Regions from separate parts of the Crassaminicella indica genome, predicted to be linked through region 2. Evidence: riboswitches for the same ligand, from Rfam matches in the RefSeq annotation. Region 2 holds a riboswitch; each other region holds the start of a gene.
The links. Region 2 has a riboswitch for cobalamin ahead of KVH43_RS07510 (DUF4430 domain-containing protein). Riboswitches for the same ligand answer to the same signal wherever they lie in the genome.

Region 1 (6,146 bases), 770 kb from region 2:
AACTGCTGATGCTGCCACTATAGAAGCTAAAATAAGAAGGAGCTTTTTTATTTTTTCTACTTCTACTCCTAAACTTTTTGCTGTTTCTTCTCCCATCAGCATCAAATTCAAATCCCTAGCAAACATAGTAAAAAATATACACCCTATTAATACAACAGGAGCACAAAATATCACATGCTTCCAACTTGCAGAAGAAACACTTCCCATCGTCCAAAAAACAATCTTTTCAATTTGTTCTTTGTGAAATGTCATTATTAATGATATTAGTGAAGACAATAAAAAGCTTAAAGCTATTCCTGCAAGTAAAAGTGTTATTATAGGGGTCTTATTTCCAATCTTAGCTATATAATAAACACTTAATGTCGCTGTAATAGCACCAATAAAAGCCATAATAGCTATTGCCCAAAAACCTATGAAGGTTGCTTCTAAGCCAAATACAATTGCAATAGTTGCACCAAAAGCAGCTCCTGATGATACCCCCAACACATAAGGATCTGCCATAGGATTTTTAAAAATACCTTGAAATATTACTCCCGATCCTGCTAAAGCCATACCAATCAATGATGACAATATAATTCTTGGTAATCTGATCCCTAAAACAATTAATTTTTTTGACTCATTAATAGCATCTGCTACAACATATTTCCCTATAAATGGAATATTGCTACATAAGATTTTAACTGCTTCCACAAAAGATATATCAGAAACACCAAGAGTACTTACAAATAAAATTAATACGCACAATAAAAATAATAGAAAAATAAATAAAATTTTATAGCCTTTCCTTTTCTGTATGTAGGTCATATACTTTCCTCACTTTAAAGCATAACAAGCTTTATTATCATAATCTGCTATTTAAATAATTCTGGATGTATTATTTTTGCTAATTCATAAAGACCATCTGCAAGTCTTGGTCCCTGCCTATCGAGAAGATTATTATCTATCTCAAACAATCTTCCTTCTTTCACTGCTGTCAAATCCTTGTATCCATTTGTATTCATAATTCCCTTCTTTGCATCATAATACTTTGAGCATATTAATATATCTGGGTCCTTCTCTATTAATTTTTCTAAGCTATACTTCCATCCAGTTGTATCTCTAGCAGCATTTTTCCCTCCTGCCAAGTTTATCATTTTATCAATAAATGTTCCCTCTCCTGCAGTATAATCTCCACCTGCTCCATAGCTTACCACATAATAAACTTCTGGTCTTTCTGCATTTTTTACTTTATCTATAACATTTTTAACTTGATCCTTCATACTAGATATGATTTTTTCTGATGCTTCTTGTGCATTAAGCACCTTCCCTAATTTACCGATTATTGCATAAGCTCCTTCAAAGCTTTCCTCTCCATAAAGAACAATAACCTTTACATTCAATTCCTCCAATTTGTTTAGTACATCTTCCTTAAAATGAGTAGATGCAACTACTAAATCAGGCTTTAAAGCTACAATTTTTTCAATATTTGGTTCCATAAGACTTCCTATACTCGCTATCGATTTTACTTTTTCTGGATAATCACAGTAATCTGTTCTTCCTACTAATTTTTCACCTGCCCCTAAAGCAAATATAGTTTCTGTTATATTTGGAGCAATAGATACAACTCTCTTAGGCTCACTTTCAATTATAACCTCCCGATTGTAAGAATCAACAATTGTAAGTGGATACTGACCCTTTTTTTCAGCTTCTTTTTGTTCTTCTACTTTTTCATTTGTTTTAGCACAAGAACAAAACAATATTATAGAAATGATGATCATAAATATTGATATCCATCTATTCTTTTTAAGCACAACTACACCTCCATCCTATTTTGCATTTATTATATTTTGTGTAATTTTTATTTATCTATTCAAATGCTTTATTTGGAACAAGCTTTATGTTTTTTCATATATTATTACAAAAGGAGGTACAAGCTAAATGAATTATTATCCATATAATTATGATCTATATTTAAAGTATCAAAAATGTCTTTATCGTGTTTGGCAATTACAGTATATCACTTATCAGCAATATCAACAATTAAATAAAATCCCACCCTTTGCTAAGCTCACTGATGAAGAACTAAAAAAAATTCAGCAATGCGAAAAAGAATTAGGAAACAAATATTATTTAATTGCTTTTGAAAAAACCGTAAAAAATCTTATGCAGCGGCTAAAAATTCAATAAAAAAGAGCCTTCACTAGCAAGGCTCTTTTTTTATCTATATATAAGATTTTTAATGGGCCTTTCATTATGAATAAAAGATTGCTTTAATTCCTTCCAAAAAACTTCCTTTAGTTCTCTTTTATTTTTTACAGACTTTCGAAGGAATAAGTTTTCATACACTTTATCTGCTTTCATATTTCCTGTTATCATTCTACTGTTGCTTTTTAATTTTTTATACATAGACATACTAACCACCATATTAAGCTCTCCTTTCAAATTCAAATCAATATACCATCTTTATAAGACTTGAACTTGATTAGGTGGTTCTGGAAAGTGGCCATAAGAAACAAATTTTAGTAGTTTAATATAATTGTCTGAAAATATGGTATCTAGTGGGAAAGGGATTAATGTGCTTAATCCATATACTAAATCATTCATTCCTATCAGCCTCCTTTCCTAAAACAATAAAGTCCTGTCAGAAGACAGGACAAAACATACTCCATATAAAATAATATGTAAGCTTTTACTTTGTTTCCTGGCCTTCCCACCGAAGGTAGTAACATACACAATAGGCAGGTCTCCTGACTCATGAATCTTCCTACTCCCTCTCCCCTTCCCGTTTTCACAGTGGGTTGCTTGAGGTTTCGTCATCATTTACAGTAGCGGGGGCTGCGCCGGATTTTCACCGAACTTCCCTATTAAACCTTAAAAAAGGTACCTAATGCAATCACCATATTTAATTTCATCTCATTATACCATTAAGTATCCAAATCGTCAATAAATAAAATATCATGAATCTCTTTTTTTATCTTTATTAAGCTTTCATCCTCTAAGCTTCTTTTCTCTTTCGCAGTAGCAATCTCAAAGCTCTTTTTTATTTTGACAGGTGCCTTACTAAAAATATAAATCCTATCCCCTAAGCTTATGGCTTCTTCTATGTCATGTGTTACAAAAATCACTGTTCTCAGATCTTTCATCCATAGCTTAATAAAAGCATCAATAAGCTCTCTTTTTATCTTTAAATCCAATCCCTTAAAAGGTTCATCCATAAGTAGAATATCAGAAGGATATGCAAAAGCCCTAGCAATAGCAACTCTTTGCAGCATTCCACCACTAATATCCTTTGGATAATAATCTTCAAAGCCTTCTAAATTCACCATTTTTATATATTGGGATATGATTTTTTCCCTTTCTTCCTTTGAATAAACATCCTTTAATACAAATTCAATATTCCCCCATACACTCTTCCACGGTAGAAGCCGTGGTTCCTGAAAAAGATACCCAATAACTTTATCACCAAATCCTAAAAATTCTCCTGCTTCAGCTTTAACAATTCCACTAATCGTATTTAACAAAGTAGTTTTTCCACATCCTGATGGACCCAAAATACAAGTAATATGTTCTTGTGGAATATTTATATTAAAGTTTTCAAATACTACAAGCCTTTGATAGCTTTTATATAACTGTTGAATCTTTAGGGTCATATTAACCTCTCCATCGCATAATCTTTTTTTCTAATATTCTTATAGCTCTTTCAAATATAAAGCTTAATAACACAGCTATCACTGTCCATGCAAAGACATTTTCTGTTTCAATATAAACCTTTGCATTGTAAAGGCTTGTACCTATCGCAAAATTTGGCTGACTTAGAACTTCTGCTGCAATAACAGCCTTCCAGCCTATTCCCATAGCAGTAGAAACGCCTGCTAAAAAATAACGTGAGATCGCTGGAAGATATATTTCTAAGATAATTCTATATTTTCTCACATGGTATATTTTAGCCATCTCTAAAAGCTTCACATCTACACTTTTTATTCCTTCAGAAACATTTACACATATAATAGGAAAAGCCACTAAGAAACTAACAAAAATTGGTACATACTCTGTCTTAAACCAAATTAATGCTAAGATAATAATAGACATAATAGGGGTAGATTTAATAACCACTAAAATAGGCTCTATAAGCCTTTCTAAAAACAGATGACTTCCTGTTAATAAGCCTATCAAAAGTCCTAAAGAACAAGATAAAAAAAATCCGATGCATCCTCTTTTTATAGTCATTAGCACTATTTTAAAAAAATTCTCTGATTTCATCAAAATCAATAAACTTTTACATGTAGCTTCAGGAGAAGGGAGAATGATCTTCGAAGCAATTATTTCCGAGCTCATTCTCCAAATAAATAGTAAAAGCAATATAGATAATATTGTAGGAAGCTTATTTTTTATAGTAAAAATTCTCATCTGGAAGCTTTCCTCCCACAGCTTTTGGTGAAAAATCATAAAGCACCTTCAAATATCCCTCTACTGTTTTTTGCGATTTTTGTGCATCCTGAAAAACAATATTGCATCTCGGAATAGCTAACTCAGCCATTTTTGCCTTCATACCAATACCATGCTTTTCAACTAGCTTTCCAGCCTCTTCATTGTTTTTATTTACCCAATTAACAGATTTTTTATATTCTTCCAAAAAATTATTCACAATTTCTGGATTTTCTTTTGCAAACTCTTCTCTTACAACCAAACAGCCTTGCACTAACGCTGCACTTTCCCCTAGTACAGCTTGCCATTCCTCTTGAATATTCATGGTAATTTTTGCATTTTTATTTTTCATACTAACCATTGTTACAAATGGCTCTGGAAGTACTGCTATATCTACCTTCCCAGCAGCTACAGCTTGTGCAAGCTCAGCATGAGATAATGTATAATCTAGTACAACATCTTTTTCTGGGTCTAATCCATTTTTTTGTAGTAAATACTTAAATACTACATCAGGATTTGAACCTTTTGCTATAACGTTAATCTTTTTCCCCTTTAAATCATCCCAATCATTAATAACCTCTTCTTGACTCATCATATAAAGAACACCCAATGTATTTACAGCCACAAGCTTATAACCTGCTCCCTTATTATAAAGCTTTGCTGCTACATTTGTAGGAAGAGCTGCAAAATCAACCTCTTTTGATAATAGCTTCGAAACCAAAAGATCAGGACTTGCTACTACCTCATAAGAAGTATCTATATTTTTCCCTAATGAAGGTTTTTCTTCAAACATTTTTATCATCCCTATAGAAGTAGGTCCTTTTAGCCCAGCAATCTTTACAGCTTCTTTTTTGTTTTCATATTTAGCTTCTTTTTTTGAACAACCTACAGCAGTAAAAAGCAGCACTAAAATCATCATAAAAGATAATACTTTTTTCATAAAAATCCCTCCTCATTAACATTAAAAAAGAAATCTATAAAGATAAGTGAATGACTTCGATAACTTTTTCAAAAGTTATCTGGAATAAACTATCTTTTATATTTCGTTTAAACAACAAAATAACTATCCTCAGTATAACACAATTTTTAATTGGAAGCTTAAAACCATTTTTAATTTTTTAATTGATAATGATAATTATTATTGACAAAACAGTTGTAGTTTGTTATTATAAACACAAGTGATAATTGTTATCATTTAGAAGGGTGGCGTTGGTATGCTTCAAATAGAAAATAAACCTGTTTGTTTTAAACAAAGCAATGATAATTTTATAAAATGGCTTGTTCAAATTTTAGGTCCTGTTATTCTCGGAGCAAAGCCATCAGAGCTTTTAAGCTTTCCAAACAATGATAAAGCTTTTGATGAAAAAATACATAAAATTCATTATTATTTTAGAAATTGCAAAAAAATATCCTATAAAATATTTCCTTTTTCTCATCAAAGTACAAAAGTATTTTTTTATCAGACTAAATCTTTAGAAGCTGTATTAAAAGATCCTAGAAATGCAAGATTCTTAAAAAGCATAGGCTATCCAAAAGTATATAATTTAGAAGATTACCTCAATCATATGATTGATAAAATAATGCAAGGAACAATGCCTGATGAAATAGGTCTTTTTCTTGGATATCCTTTGAAGGATGTCATTGGGTTTATGGGACATCCATCTTTAAGACTTACTAAAGTAAATGGTTGGAGGGTATATGGAGACGCTACTCTGTCAGATCAAACATATAATGAATTTTTA
Region 2 (6,146 bases):
CAATATGTAATCCAGGGGACGAGGTGATTATTTCTGTTCCGTATTGGGTAAGCTATCCAGAGCTTGTAAAGCTTGCAGATGCCAAACCGGTTTTTGTTGAAACTTCAGAAGAAGAAGGCTTCAAATATACAAAAGAAAGCTTATTAAGAGTGATCAATAAAAATACAAAGGCGATTATTTTAAACAGTCCAAATAATCCAACAGGTACAGTTTATACAGAAAATGAATTAAAAGAAATTGCCGAAATTGCAGTAAAGCACAATATTTTCATTATTTCTGATGAAATTTACGAAAAATTAATATATGATGGAAAACATAAAAGTATTGCTTCTTTAGGTGATGATATAAAAAAATTAACTATTGTGATTAATGGTATGTCAAAGGCGTATGCTATGACTGGATGGAGAATAGGATATTTAGCAGCAGACAAAGAAATTATTAGCATTATTAATAATATTCAAAGTCATGCTACCTCTAATCCTAATACTATTGCACAGTATGCGAGTATAGCTGCTTTAAAGGGAGATCAAAAACCAATATATAAAATGATAGAAGCATTTGTAGAAAGAAGAAATTATATGGTTGAAAAGATCAATAGTATTGATGGATTATCTTGTAGAATGCCAGAAGGAGCATTTTATGTAATGGTAAATATATCAAAAATTATAGGAAAGACCTTTAATGGATTTACTATTAATAGTTCAATGGATTTTGCAGAGTATTTACTAGAGAATGTAAACGTAGCAGTAATTCCAGGGATCGCTTTTGGTGCAGATAATTATATTAGATTATCCTATGCTACTTCTCTTGAAAATATTCAAGAAGGATTAAAAAGAATAGAAAAAGCTATTCAATAATAAAATAATTGTTTTGAAAAAGCATCTGTGAGGATGCTTTTTTTTTCATGAAAATATATTAAACTAATTGGAATATATTTCTATGTGTTTAGCATAGTATATTAGCATAAAAACGCATAGAGGATGTGAACCTTATGTTCATAGTTGTTACGAAAAAAAGATTGTATAAAGTAATTATAGCTTTACTAATTGTGTGTTTGTTGATGATATGTATTTTTATAAAATGCAGGAAGAATACAAAAACAAATGGAGAGCCAGTTGGATATGTAGTATTGGTGATTGATGATTTAGGTTATCATGGGGATGGAATGGAGGAGCTGTTAAAATTAGATATACCTATTACAGCTGCGGTAATGCCTTTTTCACCATTTACAAAGAGTGATGCAGAAGCTGTACATAAAGCAGGTATTGAGGTAATAATGCACGTACCAATGGAGCCAGTTGTTGGGAAAAAGGAATGGTTAGGACCGAAGGGAATTACTTGTGACTTATCTGATGAAGAAATAAAGCTTAGAATAAAAGAAGGATTAGATGAAATAAAATACGCTGTAGGGATGAATAATCATATGGGTTCAAAAGCTACACAAGATAAAAGAGTAATGAAGGCTATCCTAGAAATTGCAAAGGAGAATAATTTATTTTTTTTAGATAGCAAAACAAACCCTAATTCTATTGTAGCAGATGTAGCAAATGAATTAGATGTTATTTGCTTTGAAAGAGATGTATTTTTAGATAATATAAAAAATCAAAGGGCAATAGAAAAACAGTTGAAAAAACTTGGTAATATTGCTTTAGAAAAAGGGTATGCGATAGGAATAGGACATGTAGGAGCTGAAGGAGGAAAAGTAACAATCAATGCTATAAAAAATATGTATCCTATTTTAGAAAAAGAAGGAATTAAGTTTGTAAATTTATCAAAGTTAAAGAGAAATTTACATTAATATGTGAATATGGCAATAGGTTGACAATATGGTAATAAATGCTATAATGTGAATGATATGAAAATTAAATAAAATAGTGTAAGGATTTAGGGAAAAGGGTGAAAATCCCTTACTGTAGTCGCAGCTGTAACCGGCGATGAAAATCAGAATATGCCACTGTCAAATGAATGGGAAGGCCTGATTGGAAGATGACCCGGGAGTCAGAAGACCTGTCGTTACATACTTTTGTAATCCTCCGACTTAGAGGAGAAGAAGAATATTGGTGTTAAAACACAGAAATATCTATTGGGTAATTAAGTATTTTTGAATGATCCCAGTATAAGTACATCTGAATCCTCTTCCAGGTTGGAAGGGGATTTTTTCAATATACGTATTAGGGGGAATGAAGTGTGAAAAAAATAAAGAGCTTGATTACATTACTTCTTGTAATCTCAATGGTATTTTCTTCATGTGGATTTAGTATGGCACAGGGGAAGGATACGGATTCGAAATCGAATGTGGTAGTTATAGATGGTGTTAAATATAAGGGGTATAAAGGACCTGTACAAGGAGAAATCAAATATAAGGAAGGCAGGCCAGCAAATCAGAATTCAAAGGTATATAAAGCATCTGGTGATATTGAAAGTCCATATCATGTTGATTTAGTTGTAACTACTGATTTTGGTCATAAAAAAATATATGCAAAAAATGTTGGGCTTGTAAAAGATGAAGTTGGAATGGAAGTATTATTTAGAAATTTAGATATTCAAACTGCTTATGGTGGTGGGTTTGTGAATGCGATTAATGGGATTGAATCAAAGTTTACATTTTATACAGGAAAAAATAGAAAAAAACAAGATTGGTTTTATTGGGTAAATGGTATTTTGGCGCCAGTAGGTATAGCTGAATATAGACCAAGTCCAGACGATGTAATATGGTGGGATTATCATGATTGGAGTATAACTATGTTTGCACCAGCTGTGATTGGTTCTTATCCTCAGCCTTTTAAAAATGGATTCTGGGGGAAAAATCCAGGAACAGTTATTATGTATACAGATGGCTACAAAGACGAGGCAGAAAAATTAAAAGCGAGTCTTATAAAACAAGGGGTGAAAAAAATAGATTTGGCAGCTTACAATCCAAAAGCTTTAGAAAAGCCAAAGAAATATTATATATTATTAGGAACATGGAATAAACTAGCAAAAAAAAGCAAGCTAATGAAGGATATCAATAGAAAAAATAAATTAATTGGAACGTATGTGAAATTTGAAGGAGGAAAACTAAAAGCTTTAGATTTTAAAGGAAAGACTATTTCATCTTATGATCATGCTGGAGCTATTTATGCTTATGCAGCAGGAATAGGAAGTGTTAATCCAATATGGATGGTTACAGGAACAGATGATGAATGGGTAAATAAGGCATTAGATGTACTTATTAATAAACCAAAGTCTATTGATAGATATTTTAGTGCAGTTATATCAAAAAACGGCATAGAAAATGTACCGTATGTTCATTAAAGGATGTGAAAGAATGAAAAAAATAGGGTTTTTAGTGAGTATCCTGATTTTTATAATTTGTTTTTCAATTATAGGACAAGCTCAAACTATTGACATAGAAGTAAATGTTGGTTTTGATGGAAAAATAAAGCTTGGTGGAATGAATCCTATAAAAATTATTTTAGATGCTAAAGAAAATGAATTGGTAGGAGATCTAAAAATATATGTAGGAGAAAGAATTTATACTCATCCTATAAATTTGAAATCAAATACTAAAAAAGAATATATGTTTTCTATACCTGTTTTGAAAGAAAATGAAAAGCTAGAGGTAAATATTGAAAAAGATGGACAAGTTATAGAAAATAAGACGATTACTTTAAAAATTCTTCCTAAAAATACAGTATTTATAGGTGTTTTAAGTGATACTCCTGAAAATTACTATGGAATAAAGGAAATGCATAAAGGTTTATTTCATGATAAAAATATTGAAGTAATCAAATTAAATGAAGAAATGTCGTATACCGTAAAGGAATTAGAAAATTTGAACATATTAATTCTTGATAATTTTTATACAAATAATCTATCAAATGAAAGTGAAGAAATATTGAAAAAATGGATTGCTAATGGAAATATATTGTTAATTGGTGATGGAAAATATGCATATAAAAATTTAACAGGATTCCTTAAAGGGATAGAAGAGAAGAAAAATATAGGGGATGGATGGGTGATCCCTGTAAAAGGTAATGCATTTATCAATATGATAAATAAAAATATTACTCCTTTTGGGATAAATAAAATATTAAATAATGACAATTTAGATAAAAGAATCAATGCTTCAAAGAACCTTTATGGAGCAGCAGATTATTTATTAACACCTAATTACAAAACAGTATGCTTTTTATTTTCATTTTTAATAATTTATATTCTTTTATTAGGAATCTTTATGTATTTTGGAAAGAAAAAATGGTTATTCTCATCGATAATTATGATTGCCTGTATTGTTTTTTACGGATTTTCTTTTATAGGAAATCTTGATAAGCTAAAGGCTGTCAGTGCAGCCGTAAAAATATATCATCATGGGTTAGATTGCTATAAATTTACTAGTATTTATCCAGATAAAGAAGATAATATACGTCTTCAATTTGTTAATGGTCATTTTATAGATGTGCTTAATGGCACAGACTATGTATTAGACCCAGTTGATAAAAAGGTAGATTATATTATAAAAAAAGATGAAATAGATACAAATGAACCATATTCTTTATATAGAGAAGAAACACAATGCATAAAAACACATAATATTATGGCTTATATAGATAATGATACCTTTAAGGGGGAAATCATCAATCCAATAGCAGACAAGATGTATAATTGCTTTTTACTTGTAGGTGATACGGTGATTCCTTTAGGTGATTTAGATGGAAAAGAAAAGAAGCGTATAAATTACAAACTAGATCATAGCTTGAGAAATCTAGGAGATTATAATTATCTTGAAAAAATTTATGAAACAGCGGAATTAGATGATTATGAAAGACAAATGTTTGAATATTATTTTTATAATATAGATGCATTTTCATATACTAATCATCTTATCGGTTTTAGTAAGGGGCTCGAAAAAGTAAATGTAAAGGACGGAAAAGGAAATATTAAGGAAATAGCTTGTAATGTATTTGATTTAAATATGAACTATAAGGAAAATGTATATATTCCTTGTGAGATTATTAAGCCTATTACAGATTTTGAAGAAAATGAAGATAAAAGAGAATTTATTTTAGAAGATGGAAAAGAAGTAAAAGTATATTATGCTATACCTAAAAATATCTATGTAAAAGCTATTAAACTTTATACAAAGGTTGATGGAGGCAGAATTGATTTAGAAATTTATAACCAAGAGGAAAATATCTGGGAAGAGCTGACTTCTGAAAAGCTAAAGCAAGAGGCTGTAACAAAATATATTTCAAAAGGTCCTCTTATGATAAAAATAAAAGGAGAAGGAAGAATGATGCTTCCTCAGATTGAGATTAAAGGAAACAAAAGGGAAGCAGGTGGTGGGAATGTCTAAAATTTTTCAGATAAACAAAAGAAATAAGGGGCTTATTTTAGCTTATGTGTTGATTTTAAGTATGGTTTTACTAGGATATTTATTTATGGTGGCTATGAGAGCAGATGGTTATCAGCCTGAAATTTATGAAAAAGGATATATGTATTTTATTATTTTAGCATTTTTACTGTCTACTATGCTTTTATCGTTATGGGAAATAAAAGAGAAAGATGTATGGAAGGGATTGTTTGATGTATTTATTTTTACTATTTCTGCAGTTCCTTTGATTTTAATGATATTTATGGTAGGGCAAATATCGAGGCAAGATATCTTATTCCCATTATTATTTCAAATTTTATGGGGAGTAACTATTTTTAGTATAAAAAATTTATTCAGAGATCTTAATATTCATAATACGGGAAAAGCTTTTTTGTTGATTATTTTTAATTTTTTTATATTAATCCTCAGTATGATTTATTTATACTTTTATAGTCAATATGCAAATCTTGTTATTACGACAGTCTTTGATAAAGATATTCCAAGTATATTTCTTTTAAATCCATTAATATCTTTAATAGGATATTTGAATGAACAGATAGGTGGAAGCAATCAAATGGGAAGGCTACCTATTATTATATGCTTTGTATTTTGGGGGATTTTTTCAAGTAGCATTTTTTATGTATCTAATAAAATAAAAAGACACCAAGGGGTGTAGAAGATGAAGCATGTAGATAGGACTTTAAAGCAATTACGTAATAAAATTTGGATCGAAAAAATGCTAGAGAGTATTATTAATGCATTCTGTATCTCTAGCATAGGATTTTTTTTGTGC
Region 3 (6,146 bases), 1.4 Mb from region 2:
GTATAGTGGCATTGACATATTTAGGGGGAGAGAGAGTAGTTAAAAACTATAATGTAATGGGTGTAGCAAAAGCAGCATTAGAAGCTAGTGTAAAGTATTTAGCTCATGATTTAGGTGAAGAAAATATAAGAGTAAATGCAATTTCTGCTGGTCCTATAAAAACATTAGCAGCAAAAGGAATTAAAGATTTTAATACGATGTTAAAAGCATTTGAAGAAAAAACTCCTATGAAGAGGCTTATAAATACAGAAGAGATAGGAAATACAGCGCTTTTTTTATGTAGTGATTTAAGCAGCGGTGTAACAGGTGAAAATATTCATGTAGATGGTGGCTATCATATATTAGGATATTAATGGATTTTTTACGTTGATTTGTATATAAAATGGCCCGTAAAACCTCTGTTGTTTATATAGAAGGTTTTACGGGCTTAAAATATTTGGCTAATCTTTTAAAGATACTTACTTATTGTGGTAGTTTTCTTTGTTAATTAATATAGTTGAAAAATATGATATTTGATCCTCTCTAATATTTTCCAAATCATGATAAACTATTTCACGGTCTTGAGAAGAATTGCTTACTAGGATTGCATATTTGATTAAATCGTATTTTTTAAGCTTTTTAATTATTTCCTTGAAATTTTTATATACTTTCATTAGTACAATAGAGTTATAATTTTTTAACGTAAAATCAATTTTTTCTTCATCAGCGGTACATGGTAGTATTACCAAAGCTTCTCGGTCCATGACAAGAGGAAAGTTTTGACTTGAAGCAATATTTGAAAAAGCACTGATTCCCGGGATTGTTTCTATTTCTACTTTTCCTCTTAAAAGTTCTAAAATATAAACATAAGTACTGTAAAGCATTGGATCTCCTAAAGTAATAAAGCCCACATTTTTTCCACTTTTTACTTCATTTTCTATTGATTTTGCAATTTTATTCCAAGCATTTATTCTTTCTTCATCATTGAAATTCATTGGAAAGTGTCTTTGCTTTATTTCTGTTTTAGGTAAAATATATTCCTTGACAATAGATAAAGCTAAGCTTTCTCCCCCTTCCTTTGGTTGAGGAGCAAAAAGAACATCTAATTTTTTAAGTGTGTTTACTGCTTTTACTGTAACCAAAGAGCTGTCTCCAGGGCCAGTACCAATTCCATAAAATTTTGACATAAGCTTTAAACGAATACGAGTGTATTCGTTTTCCTCCTTTCTAAAAATGGTTTTATATTTCTCTATAGCTTGCATATACACCTAAGGCATAAAGGATTAAAAAGTATGTAAGTAATATAAATATTGAAAAATAATTAGTAATTCCTTTGAGTGCGATATTTCTTAGCCCCATTATAGCATGGGTAAGAGGAAGTATCTCTATGATTCTTTTTATAATATATGGCATTTTTTCTAATGAAAAAAATGTTCCACATAAGAAGGTCATAGGTGTAATGACAAAGCTTGTGAAGCGATTCATGTCATAATGAGTATTTATGACCATTGCTGCAAAATATCCAAAAGCAGCAAAGAGAAGACTGTTCAAAAAGCATATTAGCAAAAAAGAAAATGTAATATTGATATAAGCACCAAATAGATAAGAGACTATTAAAATGATACATCCCGCATAAAAACCACGTAATGCTCCAGCTATGACGTAGCCTAGTGTTAATAAATACATATTTACAGGTGCTGTTAGATAGTATTCAAAGCTTTTTTCGTGAAGTCTTGCTACAGAAATTCTAATGGCTACAGCATTAAAGCTTGTATGCATTGTAGACATAGCAATTATTCCAGGAATAATATAATGTAGATAACTATATCCTTCTATGGAAACATCTGCTCCTAGTCCCCATCCAAATGCTAATAAATATAAAAGAGGAGTGATGACTGCAGAAGAAGTAATTTTGAAAGCTCTTTTTTTGAAAAAAGCAAATTCTCGCCAAAGTATTGTGAAAACTTCCATTTATTGTACCTTCCTATTCGTAAAATTATAAAAAACATCTTCTAGATTTGTATTTCTCAAAATATAATGTGTATCAAGTGAATGAGCATATTCTTTTGCTTCTTCTATAGATTGAAAATACTTATATTCTGTTATTTTTTCTGTATTAAAATATTCGACAGTAAATTTACCAAGATTGTTTTTTAAAGCATCGCTTGTATTACAATAAAATATTTTTCCTTGATCCATAAGACCTATTTGATTGCAAAGATATTCAGCTTCTTCAATATAGTGAGTTGTAAGAATGATTGTTTTTCCCATAGCCTTCATTCCTTTTAGCATATCCCATATTTTCCTTCTATGATTTACATCAATTCCTACAGTAGGTTCATCCAAAAAAAGAATATCAGGATCATTAACCAATGCTTTAGTAATCATTAATTTTCTTTGCATACCACCAGATAATTTTTTGCTAAGTCTATTTTCTATAGACTTTAGATCTGAAAAAGCTAATAATTTTTCAATCTTTTGATGAAGTTGATTTCCTTTTATTTTATAAAGCTTTGCAGAAAAAATAAGATTTTCTCTTACAGAAAGTTCTTTATCGAGGTTGATATGCTGAGGAACAATGCCAATTTTACTTTTGATGAAAGTATTGTCACGATTCATTTTTTGGTTTTCAATAAGGATAGTTCCCTTAGTTGGCTTTAATAGCCCTACAAGCATTTTAATAAGTGTAGTTTTTCCTGCACCATTAGGACCTAAGAGGCCAAAAAAGCTTCCCTTTTGAATCTTTAAGCTTAAATTATCTACAGCTGTAAAATCTCCATATTTTTTTGTTACTTTTTTGATCTCAATTATATGCTTCATTTATTCATTGCTGCCTCCTGTTTTTAAATTCAATTATAACTCTAACAGAATCAATCTAATTAATCAATATAAGCTTTTAAAACCGAAAATATATAAAATTAAGTAGTCTGTTTTGTTTTTGTATACTCAAAACTAAAAATAATCTTATTATTGACATGCTTTTTATGATTATATATAATTAAAGGTGTTATTGACAAATTCATACAGAATATTAGGTTTCTTTAAGAATTAAAAGGGAAAGTGGTAAAAGCCACTGCAGCCCCCGCTACTGTGAGGTGGATGAAACTTTAAAACCACTGAAGCTGTTTGCTTTGGGAAGGTTAAGGAGTAAAATGAAGCCAAGCCAGGAGACCTGCCTAATTGTTAATATTCATTCTTTCGGAGGGAAAGTAGAATAGACTAGTAAAAAATGGAGATTTTGATATGTTAAAACCATTTTACTGTGTATATAGAGCTTTCCGAGAAGCTCTTTTTTTATTATGTATTTTGTGAAACTTTACCACTGGAGGAATTATGGAGAATAATTTGGCTTTGACTATACAGCAAAAACGGTATAAAGAGAAAATCATTGGTATTTGTTTTTTAGTTTTATTGATTATCACTTTTTTTTCATCAGTTCATTTAGGGAGAGCAAATATTCGTGCTTATGATGTTGTAAAAATTATATTTGGAAAAATTACAGGAAATGAGTCTGTGTATAGTTATATAAAAGCTTCTTATGTGGCTATTGTTTGGAATGTAAGGCTTCCAAGAATTTTTACAGCAATGATAGTAGGAAGTGGTTTGGCAGTTTCAGGGGCTGTTTTTCAGTCGTTGCTTATGAATCCATTGGCAGATTCTTATACTATGGGTGTTTCATCTGGAGCAGCCTTTGGAGCAGCACTAGCACTTTTTATAAATATGTTTTTGATGGATAATTTTCAAGTTCCTATAACAGCGTGTGCTTTTATTGGTGCATTTATAACATTAGGTATTGTGATTTCTATTGCTAAGGTTAAAGGAGTTTTAAGCTCTTCAAATTTGATTATTGCTGGAATTATAGTGACATCTATTCTTTCAGCTGGTATTAAGTTTTTAAAAAATCTAGCAGGAGAAAACGTTGCACCTATTGTGAATTGGTTAATGGGAAGCTTATCAGCAAGAAGCTGGGAACATGTTTTGATGAGTTTTCCGATGATAATATTATGTATAATTATTTGTATATATTTTTCAGAGGATTTGAATCTTCTTTGCTTGGGAGAGAAAGAAGCAAAATTGTTAGGTATTGATACACAAAGTGTAAGAAGGATTTTTTTAATATGTGGTTCATTCATTACGGCTGTATGCGTATCTGTAAGTGGGATTATCAGCTTTATAGGTCTTATTGTGCCACATATGCTTAGATTTTGTATTGGGTCTGATAACCGTACTTTGATTCCTCTTTCAGCATTACTTGGTGCAGAATTATTATTGGTAGCAGATACAGGTGCAAGAGTATTGATGAATATAGAAATTCCTGTAGGTGTGCTTACAACATTGCTTGGAGGACCATTCTTCATATATATTTTTATGACGAGAAATAAATCGCTGCACTAAAGTAAAGGGGGCTAATATGTATAAAGTAAAAAATTTATTTTTTTCATACGATGATAAAGAAATTTTACATGATATTAGTTTTTTTATTGAACAAGGAAAATTTACAACGATTATTGGGCCAAATGGTTCAGGAAAGACTACCCTACTTAGCTTGATTACAGGACAATTTCATAAATATAGTGGAAATATTTATTTTCAAAATAAATGCTTGAAAGACTATAGTATAAAAGATTTAAGTAAAAGAATAGCTTTTGTGTCTCAAAATGTAGATATTAGATTCCCTTTTACATGCTTAGAAGTTGTGATGATGGGAAGAAATCCATTTAAGAGTCGTATGAAGAATTTAACCCCAAAAGACATGAAGATAGTACGAGAATGCATGGAGATGACAGATACGCTAAAATTTTCTGATATTCCTATTACTGAATTGAGTGGGGGAGAAAAACAAAGAGTTATGCTAGCAAAGGCTCTAGCCCAAACGCCAAAGGTATTATTTTTAGATGAAGCCTTTTCAAATATGGATATTCAGTATACTATTTATTTTTTAAATTTATTAAAGGATTGTATTGAGAAAGAGCATCTTACTGTTATAGCTATTATGCATGATTTGAATTTAACACATATGTTTAGTGATAGAATATTGGCATTAAAAGATGGGAAAATTTCGAAATATGGAAAAACAGAGGATGTGATGACAAAAGAGTTGATCAAGGAATTGTTTGGTGTAGCTATAAGAAAGACTGAAGAGAAAGGTTTGGTTATTCTACCAAGCTTATAAAAATGTTTTTTACAGTTTTAACTTTTTGTTAAAGCTGATATAAAAATATAAGGGGTGGTATTATGAAAAAGATTAGAATTTTAAGTTTTATTTTAGCGTTGATGTTGGTAGTAGCTGGTTTTGCAGGTTGTGCAAAAAAAGAAACATCTGCAGAACAAGATCAAGCAAAAGAGGAGAGTAAGGAAGTGAAAAAAGCAATATTAGTTGCAAGCTTTGGAACAAGCTATGCAGACACAAGAAAGGTTACAATTGATGCGGTTGAAGAAAAAATACAAAAAGCATTCCCAGAATATGAAGTGAGAAGGGCATTTACTTCTGATATTATTATCAAAAAGTTAAAGGACAGAGATAATATAGAAGTGGATACAGTTGCTAAGGCAATGGATAAATTAAAAGCAGAAGGCTTTAAGGAAGTAATTGTTCAACCATTACATATTATGCCTGGTGCTGAGTACAGTGATATCAAAGAAGAACTTAGAAAATATAATGATGGAACTTTTGAAAAGTTTGTATTAGGAAGACCTATCCTAACTCATCAGGAAGATTATCAAGTGGCTGTTGATGCATTAAAATCACAATTACCAGAGCTTAAAGAAGGACAAGCTGTTGTAGTGATGGGACATGGAACAGAACATCCTGCAAATGCATGTTATGCTGATTTACAATATGTAATCGATGACAATAATTTAAGTGTTTATGTTGGTACAGTAGAAGGATATCCAGCATTAGACGATGTTATTAAAAGGTTAAAGAAAGATAATATTAAAGAAGTGACATTAATGCCATATATGGTAGTTGCAGGAGACCATGCAAATAACGATATGGCAGGAGATGAAGAGGATTCATGGAAGACAATCCTTAAAAGCGAAGGATTTACTGTAAATACTTATCTTCATGGTTTGGGTGAAAATGAAAAATATCAAGAGATTTATGTAAATCATGTAAAGGATTCTATTGAGGGAAAAGGAGAAGAAATCCCTGCTCCAGTTAAATG

Region 1: it holds a riboswitch for cobalamin, as region 2 does, so the genes downstream of both, KVH43_RS03790 (hypothetical protein) here and KVH43_RS07510 (DUF4430 domain-containing protein) in region 2, are expected to answer to the same signal.
Region 3: it holds a riboswitch for cobalamin, as region 2 does, so the genes downstream of both, KVH43_RS01045 (FecCD family ABC transporter permease) here and KVH43_RS07510 (DUF4430 domain-containing protein) in region 2, are expected to answer to the same signal.

Annotation. Positions count from the first base shown of each region.
Region 1 is NZ_CP078093.1:795,770-801,915, forward strand. It holds gene KVH43_RS03775 (FecCD family ABC transporter permease) at 1-804, opposite strand, end outside; gene KVH43_RS03780 (ABC transporter substrate-binding protein) at 852-1,790, opposite strand; gene KVH43_RS03785 (hypothetical protein) at 1,918-2,166, shown strand; gene KVH43_RS03790 (hypothetical protein) at 2,197-2,403, opposite strand; cobalamin riboswitch at 2,700-2,882, opposite strand; gene KVH43_RS03795 (ABC transporter ATP-binding protein) at 2,904-3,629, opposite strand; gene KVH43_RS03800 (ABC transporter permease) at 3,631-4,386, opposite strand; gene KVH43_RS03805 (ABC transporter substrate-binding protein) at 4,361-5,344, opposite strand; gene KVH43_RS03810 (DUF3793 family protein) at 5,619-6,146, shown strand, end outside.
Region 2 is NZ_CP078093.1:1,560,910-1,567,055, forward strand. It holds gene KVH43_RS07500 (pyridoxal phosphate-dependent aminotransferase) at 1-857, shown strand, start outside; gene KVH43_RS07505 (divergent polysaccharide deacetylase family protein) at 992-1,798, shown strand; cobalamin riboswitch at 1,864-2,029, shown strand; gene KVH43_RS07510 (DUF4430 domain-containing protein) at 2,188-3,294, shown strand; gene KVH43_RS07515 (hypothetical protein) at 3,308-5,335, shown strand; gene KVH43_RS07520 (hypothetical protein) at 5,328-6,029, shown strand; gene KVH43_RS07525 (hypothetical protein) at 6,033-6,146, shown strand, end outside.
Region 3 is NZ_CP078093.1:180,139-186,284, reverse strand. It holds gene fabI (enoyl-ACP reductase FabI) at 1-353, shown strand, start outside; gene KVH43_RS01060 (cobalt-factor II C(20)-methyltransferase) at 459-1,241, opposite strand; gene KVH43_RS01055 (ABC transporter permease) at 1,219-1,950, opposite strand; gene KVH43_RS01050 (ABC transporter ATP-binding protein) at 1,951-2,799, opposite strand; cobalamin riboswitch at 2,996-3,173, shown strand; gene KVH43_RS01045 (FecCD family ABC transporter permease) at 3,313-4,374, shown strand; gene KVH43_RS01040 (ABC transporter ATP-binding protein) at 4,391-5,152, shown strand; gene KVH43_RS13350 (sirohydrochlorin cobaltochelatase) at 5,215-6,146, shown strand, end outside.